Regions from separate parts of the Aerococcus mictus genome, predicted to be linked through region 3. Evidence: predicted binding sites of a transcription regulator. Region 3 holds the regulator's gene; each other region holds the start of a gene.
The links. The regulator CtsR, encoded in region 3, represses protease genes until heat stress. The targets are predictions, from matches to a motif close to TTGGTCAAAAAAGGTCAAANA.

Region 1: DBT49_RS03300 (ATP-dependent Clp protease ATP-binding subunit) is a predicted target of CtsR. The motif match lies at 1,428-1,448, and genes of this name have one in related genera.
Region 2: clpP (ATP-dependent Clp endopeptidase proteolytic subunit ClpP) is a predicted target of CtsR. The motif match lies at 1,497-1,517, and genes of this name have one in related genera.

What each region holds. Positions count from the first base shown of each region.
Region 1 is NZ_CP132985.1:706,230-709,391, forward strand. It holds gene DBT49_RS03300 (ATP-dependent Clp protease ATP-binding subunit) at 1-1,328, opposite strand, end outside; gene DBT49_RS03305 (phosphocarrier protein HPr) at 1,617-1,883, shown strand; gene ptsP (phosphoenolpyruvate--protein phosphotransferase) at 1,885-3,162, shown strand, end outside.
Region 2 is NZ_CP132985.1:903,027-906,188, reverse strand. It holds gene DBT49_RS04250 (sugar-binding transcriptional regulator) at 1-610, opposite strand, end outside; gene clpP (ATP-dependent Clp endopeptidase proteolytic subunit ClpP) at 852-1,454, opposite strand; tRNA gene DBT49_RS04240 (tRNA-Arg) at 1,724-1,795, shown strand; gene DBT49_RS04235 (MetQ/NlpA family ABC transporter substrate-binding protein) at 2,084-2,905, opposite strand.
Region 3 is NZ_CP132985.1:1,773,547-1,776,708, forward strand. It holds gene DBT49_RS08175 (ATP-dependent Clp protease ATP-binding subunit) at 1-1,246, opposite strand, end outside; gene DBT49_RS08180 (CtsR family transcriptional regulator) at 1,277-1,735, opposite strand; gene DBT49_RS08185 (cation diffusion facilitator family transporter) at 1,854-2,978, opposite strand.

The sequences.
Region 1 (3,162 bases), 1.1 Mb from region 3:
ATTGCTGCTGATACTTTTTCGACAGCAGGATCTTGGCCGATAATTGTCTCCTTGAGTTCATCCTCAAGTTGCAATAAATTGTTTTGTTCTTGGTCTTGTAACTGGCCAACGGGGATACCGGTTTTGGCTTCCACTAATTCTTCAATGTCTTCGACAGTGATCGTTGGGACTTGTTCAACAACAGCTTCATTATTAGCGGCCATATCCTTATATTTCTTTAATTGGTCGCGGTAATAGGCTGCTTTCTCATAGTCTTCAGCATCGGTAGCCATTTCCTTTAATTTTTCTAATTCTTGAATCTGATCTTTTAAGGCCTCCTTATCCAAGAAGGGAATGGTTAAGTTTTTCTTGGACCCCGCTTCATCAAGTAGGTCGATGGCCTTATCAGGTAATTGCCGGTCTTGGATATAACGATTAGACAGGGTAACCGTTGCTTCTAAGGCTTGGTCAGTAAAGTGAACATGGTGGAATTTTTGGTATTGGTCGGCTAAGCCCTTGATAATAGTGATGGCTTCTTCCACCGAAGGCTCATCCACTTGAACCGGTTGTAAGCGGCGGGCCAGAGCGCCATCTTTTTCGATACGACGGAATTCATTTAAAGTTGTTGCACCGACTAATTGCATTTCGCCTCGGGCCAGGGCAGGTTTTAAGATGTTGCCAGCATCCATTGATGAATTATCAGCTGTTCCTGCTCCCACGATTTCATGGATTTCATCAATAAATAGAATGATTGATTGATTTGAGCTGACTTCTTTGATCAGGGCTTGCATTTTTTCTTCAAATTGGCCCCGAACGCCAGTACCTTGGACTAAGGAAGCCACATCTAAACTAATAACTTCCTTGTTTTGTAACTTTTCAGGAACTTCTTTAGCCACTATTTTTTGGGCTAAACCTTCCACAACTGCCGTTTTACCAACACCGGCTTCTCCAATGAGGACAGGATTATTTTTGGTGCGACGGTTGAGAATTTCGATCACCCGATTTATTTCTTGGTCACGGCCAATGACCGGGTCGTACTTGCCTTGCCGAGCCAATTCAGTCATGTTGGTTCCATAATTAGCCAACAAGCTATTTCCTTGGCCATCATTAGGATGGTGTGGAGGCTCTTGACCGTTAGCATTATGGGATCCTTTATCTTGCATTTGTCTGAGTAGCTCATAGAGGTTGCCCCATGAATTATTATCATTATTGCTTTTACCGGTTTGAGATTGGTTGCGAATTATCTCTGCATAACAAGGTTGGCAAAGGTTAATTGCCTGCCTTTGACCGTTAATATTCGCATACATGTGAATGGCAGCTTCGCGTTGGTTACAACGTTGGCATTTCAATAGTGCCACGCTCCTTTCTTAAGAAATTGGCCAATATTTTTATATCCATATATTGTAAAAATACCTTTTTGATAAACATTGACCTTCAATTGTTATTATACATTGACCATGTTTGACATTCAAGTCATAAAGCTTGTTTTCCCATGCTAAAGCCAAGGAGAATTTAATTAAGTAGTTGTCACCATGCTTAAAAAATGGTACATTATTAATGTAACGGTTTTCTTTTCTTTAAGCGATAGTTGGGAAAGTCGTCAAATTATGTAGATTTAAAAAAAGGAGATTATAATAATGAAAACTCAAGACTTTAATATTACTGCAGAAACTGGTATCCATGCTCGTCCAGCAACCTTACTTGTGCAAACTGCAAGCAAATTTAAATCTGATATTAACTTAGAATATAAGGGTAAATCTGTTAACTTGAAATCCATCATGGGTGTAATGTCCTTAGGCGTAGGCCAAGGTGCCGATGTAACCATCTCTGTCGAAGGTGAAGATGAAGAAGAAGCAATGGCAGCTATCCAAGAAACCATGAAAAGTGAAGGGTTGTCAGAATAACATGGAAAAGTTGAAAGGAATTGGGGCTAGTGATGGTTACGCCATTGCTAAGGCCTTTCTTTTGGAACAACCTGACTTATCCTTTGAAGAAGGAAAAGTAGAAGATGCTGATGCGGAAATTGACCGCTTAACTAAGGCTATTGACGATAGTCGCATTGAGATCGCTAAGATTAAAGTGATTGCGCAAGAACGTCTATCTGAAGAAGAAGCAGGAGTTTTTGATGCGCATTTACAAATGCTAGATGACCCAGAAATGATTGCGACTTACCAACAAAAAATCAAAGATGAAAATCTTGATGCTCAAACTGCTGTGCGCCAAACTGCTGATGGCTTTATTGCTATCTTTAAAGCCATGGAAGATAACCCTTATATGCAAGAACGTGCAGCGGATATTAAAGATGTTACCGACCGCCTCATCGCACATTTAATCGGCGCCAAAATTCCTAACTTGAGTTTAATTGATGAGGATGCAATTGTTATTGCTCCTGATTTAACTCCGAGTGATACAGCACAATTAAACAAATATGTTAAAGGATTTGTTACTGATATTGGTGGACGGACATCTCACTCAGCAATTATGGCGCGTAGCTTAGAAGTTGCCGCTGTTGTCGGGACCACTTCTGCCTCTGAAGCGGTTAGTGATGGTGACTTAGTCATTGTTGACGGTTTTGAAGGGGAAGTATTAATTAATCCAGACCAAGCCACTGTTGATAGCTATAAGGACAAAGCTAAGGCTTATCAAAAACAAAAGCTTGAATGGGAAAGCCTAAAAGATGCGGATTCCTTAACCAAAGATGGTAAACAGTTTGAAATTGTTGCCAATATCGGTTCGCCTAAAGACTTACCTGGTGTCCATGAAAACGGAGCTGAAGGTGTGGGGCTTTATCGGACAGAATTCCTCTATATGGATTCAGACCACTTCCCAACTGAAGAAGAACAATTTGAAGCTTATAAGGAAGTTTTAGAATCTCTTAATGGTAAGAATGTGGTTATCCGGACTATGGATATTGGTGGAGATAAGAAACTCCCTTATTTAGCCTTACCTGAAGAGCTAAATCCTTTCTTGGGTTACCGTGCTATCCGGATTTGCTTAAGAGAAACGGATATGTTCCGGACCCAATTGCGGGCACTTCTACGTGCTTCCGCTTATGGGAAATTAAGCATTATGTTCCCAATGGTAGCCACTTTAGAAGAATGGCGTCAAGCTAAAGCCCTATATGAGGAAGAACGTCAAAAATTAATTGACGAAGGCGTTGAAGTTGCTGACAATATTCAAGTG
Region 2 (3,162 bases), 870 kb from region 3:
TGGTCCCGTTTAAGCGGTGTGCGAGTTGGTCACTAATTGTATTTGCCTGAATCGCCACCGAATCGCCCATGCCACCACGGGCAGGAACTATCGTAAAATGCCGATTCTTAGTTAAAACTTTACGGTTTAAGCTTTTAGCAACCTCGAGTATTGTCGAGCCGCCTGAAACAGCCACCGTAATGTATCCTTCTGGCAAAGTATTGGCTAGATAGTTAGATAGGAAAACCCCTATTTGCGCCAAGGTACTATTTTCTTCATCAAGATTACTCTCAATAATATGTACCTCATCGATTCCTAGTTGCTTTTCTAAGCGTTGTTCCTTAGCAAATAAACTAGAATCTTCATGGAGCATTTCACGAGCAAAAGCTAAAGCTTCCTCACCCTTAGCGGTGATAACCATTCCATTTCTAGTGGAATCTAGTAACCCTTCTTTTTTAAGGATATTTGTTTCACGCCGGAGTGGTCGCTCAGTCATGTCTAACTTCTTTGCCAAAATTTGGCGACCAATAGGTTGAAAGCGTAAGACCATTTGTAAAATTTGCATCCTTTTTTTAAAGAGGTCTTCCAATTCAGGAACCACTTTAAGGATTCTACTGTAAACGGCTTTCATGACATTCAACTTTCTATTGCATGGACTTTTATTGTCCGTCATGCCTTTTTTTGACCAACACAGTGCAAAAAAATTTGAGCAGTTCTATCTGCTATTCATTTTTCTACACTAGTAGTATAACAAGAATATCATGCAGCCGCAAGCATTTTGCAGTGAAAATCCAAATTTTATAAAACCGAGTGTACTTACTTAAGCTACACTCGGTAATCATTCTGTATATGTCTTGTAAGGCTTTAAGATACTATTCTTGACCTTTTAGTCCTTGGTTAGAAGCCATGATTTCATCAATGATGCCATAGTCCTTAGCTTCTTTGGCAGTCATCCAGTAATCACGGTCCATATCTTTTTCTACTTTGTCGATATCTTGACCAGAACGTTCAGCAATAATTTCTTTTAAGGTTTGCTTGGTTTGTAAGATATGACGAGCTGAGATTTCAATTTCAGTGGCTTGACCTTGAACACCACCTAAAGGTTGGTGAATAAGCACTTCAGAATGCGGTAAGGCATAACGTTTCCCTTTTGTGCCGCCAATTAATAGGATTGAGCCCATAGAAGCTGCTAAACCAGTAACTATGGTTACAACATCGGCATTAACAAATTGCATAGTGTCATAAATTGCCATCCCGGCAGTTACTGATCCCCCTGGACTATTAATGTAAATATAGATATCTTTATCGTTATCTTGAGCATCTAAAAAAAGTAATTGGGCAATAACACTGTTTGCCATATCATCATTAACTTCTCCACTGAGCATAATAATACGGTCTTTCAGTAAGCGTGAATAAATATCATAAGCGCGTTCGCCACGAGGTGATTGTTCAATCACTGTAGGTACTAAATTCATTTAATTTCCTCCTTTTTCAACTTCTTATTCATTATAACCTTAATAGTCAATATAGGTCAATAGATAAACTTATGGCACTTTTCCTGGGAAAATTGATGATAATTTGACATTACTGCCTTTCAGACAGTATTAGGCTAGATTTTTTACTAGCCTTTATCTGATTTTGCAAGTGAGGCTATTATAGTAAGACATCACCGATAACAGCAATATTTTTTCAAGAAAGTTCTTAACAAAACTATGCTATTTGTGCTATAATACATTTATTGCTTGCACCCATAGTGTAATGGATATCACGTAAGATTCCGGTTCTTGAGATGGGGGTTCGATTCCCTCTGGGTGCGTAATAAGAAATTTTTGATTCATACGAATCTTAATTTATAACAAATATATGAAGAGCAAGGCTAGCAAAGGCCTTGCTTTTTTTTGATTGTAAGAAGCTAGATACAAATCAAGATATAGTCTTGTGTAATTGTGTCAATTATTAAAATGTTAAAATATAAAGTAAGCAATCTGTAGGTATCTCTGAAGCAAGGTGTTTATCTGCTTACTTGATTAATCAAACTCCTTATAATAAAAAAGACCTATCCCCTATCAGAGGATCAACCTTGATAAGGATAGGTCTTTATTAACTATTCTTGGCTTTCCCAAATTGGGATACTTGAGCCATTACTTTTTTCATCGATAATTTTAGCGACTTCAGGGGTTTGATAGTACTTCACAATTTTTTTGTATGTCTCATTGTCCTTATTCTTTTCATCGACGGCAATGACATTCCAATAAGGCTTAGAACTATCTGTCGCCTTTTCTAAATAAATGGAATCTTTAGTTGGGACGAAGCCTGCGTCGGCCGCCATATCATTATTGATGCAAGAAATCGTTACATCATTTAAGGCACTAGCTGTTTGATTAGAATCCAAGGTAATGAATTCTAGATTCTTAGGATTTTCAGTGATATCCTCAACCGTTGGCATGAGCCCTTTATCTGGGTTTAACTTAATTAGTCCTGCTTCTTGAAGCAGTAAGAGTGCCCGACTTTCATTTGAGACATCATTAGGTACTGCTACCTTGTCACCCTCTTTGACTTGATCGATGCTTTCAATCTTATTGGAGAAAACTCCCATTGGGTTAAGGGTGGTATATCCAATCGTAGTGTTGTGGTAACCAGATTCTTCATTCATATTGTCCATATAAATTTCAGTTAAGGCAGCGTGCATATCAATTTCATTATGCTCTAAGGCTTCAATGGGCATCCGATAATCAGTAAATTTTACCAATTCAAGGTCAATGCCTTCCTTTTCCTTCAATTCATCCTTTAAGTAATCCCATTCGTCATTTTTCTCACCAACGACCCCTACTTTTACCGTTTTATCACTATCAGTATTGCCAGATTGACAAGCCACTAGGGTAAAAGCAGCTAATAGGGCCATTAGGCGTAAAATCCATTTCTTCATTGCAATTCCTCCTACTATTTTACTCATAATGAGCTGACCCTTATATTTTACTAATTAAAGCTTGTTATGACAATGTTCTTAGCCTTATTTAAAAGTATTCATCGATGATCTATAACAACTATCATAAGAATAAAAAAAGCTGCACATTCCGTGCAGCGACTTAAAGATTCTTAAATATAACTGAGTTGAGTTGTGTAAAAAAGTTATTAAGAAGGTAAGAATCTTCAATAGATAAAAGTATATCATAGATGAAAACT
Region 3 (3,162 bases):
CTACTGGATTATCCAGCCGCTTGGTAGCCGCCGCTTCATCCATAACATCAATGGCCTTGTCAGGAAGGAAGCGGTCTGACAGATAACGGGAGCTTAAACGCACACAAGTGGTAACGCTCTCATCGGGGATGGCCACTTGGTGGTGTTTTTCATAGGCGGGCCGGATCCCTTTCAAGATTTCTTCCGTCTCCGCTAGGCTAGGTTCTTCAACTAAAATCTTAGCAAAACGTCTTTCCAAGGCGGCATCTTTTTCGATGTATTTTTGGTATTCGTTGAGGGTAGTAGCCCCGATCAATTGGACTTGTCCCCGACTGAGAGCAGGTTTTAGGAGGTTTGAGGCGTCAATAGCCCCTTCAGCTCCCCCAGCCCCTATAATGGTATGGATTTCATCGATAAAGAGAATAATATTGCCTTGGTCTTCAATTTCTTCAATTAGATGCTTCATGCGGTCTTCAAATTCACCGCGGTACTTGGTCCCAGCAACTAAAGAGCCGATATCTAAGACCATGAGTCGTTTATCCAGCATGTTTTCTGGGACTTGCTGTTGGCTCATTTGGATGGCTAAGGCTTCGACAATGGCGGTCTTACCAACCCCAGGTTCACCAACCAGGACCGGGTTATTCTTGGTTCGGCGGCTTAAGACCTGCATGAGCCGCCGCATTTCTTGCTGGCGACCGATCACTGGGTCCAGCTTGCCGTCCTTAGCGGCTTGGGTCAGGTCCTTAGCAATACTATCCAAGGTCGGGGTCTTGCTTTTGCTTTGCTTACCCAGCGGCTTTTTAGTCCGGTTTCTGACTGGTTCTTTTTGTCCCAGCATCTGATAGACATCACTACGCAAACGATTAACATCTATATCGAGATTTTTCAGCAGGCGGTTGGCCAGGGTTTCCTCATTGATGAGGGCGAGTAATAAGTGCTCGGTACCAATTAAGGAAGCCTGCATAGACTTGGCCAAGTCTTTGGCTTGGTTCAAGACGTCTTGCATGCGTGGGGAAAACTGCACATAGTCTTCCTGACTCTTGGCTGAATCGCTGGTCCCATAGCCGGTCACAAATTCAATCTCTTCGCGAAGACTCTCATAACTTGGCAAGTAGTCGCTTAAAACGGCATGAGCAACACCTTCACTTTCGCGGTATAAGCCCAAAAGCATATGCTCGCTACCAATGGCTGGATGACGGAAGTATTCAGCTTCTTCTTTGGCAAATCCAATCGCGGTCTTGGCTTTTTCAGTATAGATGTCTTTCATAGTTGTCTCCTTTTCTAATTACCGGAGTAATTAGTGATATTTCAAATGTTCTAGCATGTTCCTAAGTATCACTGCGCGGACACGGTCCGGGGATTTGAAATTAGACATGACTTGCTTGTCAATGGCTGAGTGCATGATGGCCGCCTCGCTCTCGTTGAGCAGTTCATTCTTCATCAAATTGGTGAGAATCGATACAGCATCGCGCAAGGAAATGTCGTTCCCTACTAGGCTAATCATATTATCAATATAGTCCGCATCGTCGATAATATTCAATTTCATAATTCTGATATAGCCGCCACCACCCCGCTTACTTTCGACTTGATAGCCTTGCTTGGGGGTAAAACGCGTATTAATCACATAATTAATCTGTGAAGGCACGCACTCAAAGCGGTCAGCAATTTCACTCCGTCTGATTTCGACCCGTTCAGTATCTTGAAGCACTTCTTTGAGATAGGCTTCAATAATATCTGACATATTCCGGTTGCTCATGTCCTCACCTCCTTCACTAATTATTGACTAACTTTGACTAATATACTTTAATAATAAGCAAAAAAAGGGATGAGGTCAACTATTTAATTCACTAATAGCGACCTCATCAGGCTTTGACCTAGTTATGCTGGCTACTTTCTCTTTGGATAAAGTGGTCAGGATCGTAAACGGTATCTATGGTTATATGATTTATATTATATTTCGCCACCAAGGAGCGGATTTTTTGCTTGAGGTCTTCTTGTTCATCTGCGGTTAAACGACAAGTCAGGACGGTGACACTGGCCATATGTTGTTCTCCATCGGTTGACCAGATATGTAAGTGGGACAAACCATCGATATCATCGTCTAAGGCTAAGATTTGTTGACCAATGACTTGGGGGTCAATGCCTTCAGGAACCGCTTGGAGGAAAATCTTAGAAATATTCAGGAAACGTGGGAAACTTTGACTGATAATCCAAGCCGCAGTCAGAATCGACAAGAGCGGGTCAAGGAAATACCAATTGGTAAAGCGTAAGACCACTGAAAGAATCAGGATGGCTACCCAGCCGAGGACATCTTCTAGGAGGTGGAGGTTGAGTAATTGTTCATTGGCTGACTGACCCTTATGCATCATCCAAGAGCAATAACCATTAACCACCACCGCGAAAACAGCTACCCAGAACATTCCCGTCACATGAACCGGTTCAGGATTAAAGAGCTTAGGAATCGAAGTGATTAAAATAAAGGCCGATCCGAATAATAGAAAGACTGCCGTAATCAGCCCCCCTAATAGAGAAAAGCGGCGGTAGCCATAAGAATAGCGGTTATCAGCCTCACGGTCAGAAATCTTTTCGAAGAACCAGGCAATGGCAATAGCTAGAACGTCACCCGAGTCGTGGACCGCATCAGATAGGATAGCCGCACTGTTTAAGGTCCAACCAAAGAAGGCCTCAAAGACGGTGAAGAAGGCATTTAAGATGAGAACGATGCGCATCTTCTTGGCCGTTTCCTGGGTATTTTTAAAGCGAAGTTGTTTGGCCTTATCTAATTCCAACTCTGCTGGATCAAGAGCGACCAGGGAGAACTGTTCAAAGGCTAAAAAGCGACGTAGGTAAAGTAATTCTTCCTGGCGGTGCAAACGGACAATATCCTTGTCCAATTCAATCGCAAAGCCCTTGTCCTGGTTAAGGTCTTGGATTTGCTTTGCCAACCAATCATATTGGCTTTGGCTTTCGATACCGACAATCCTGTAAAGTGTTTCCATGTTTTCACTCTCCTTATAATACCCTATCATATCATCATTTTCTTCCAGCACAAATAATAACTACGCTTGTAGTCCCAATATTTTAAGTAAATTTAATTAATCGTTAAATAAAGTAGCTCCCCTAACACTAAAGCCTGCAAAGTGAAAATCTTCCCCAAATAAAAAAGACCCTGCCCCAAGTACG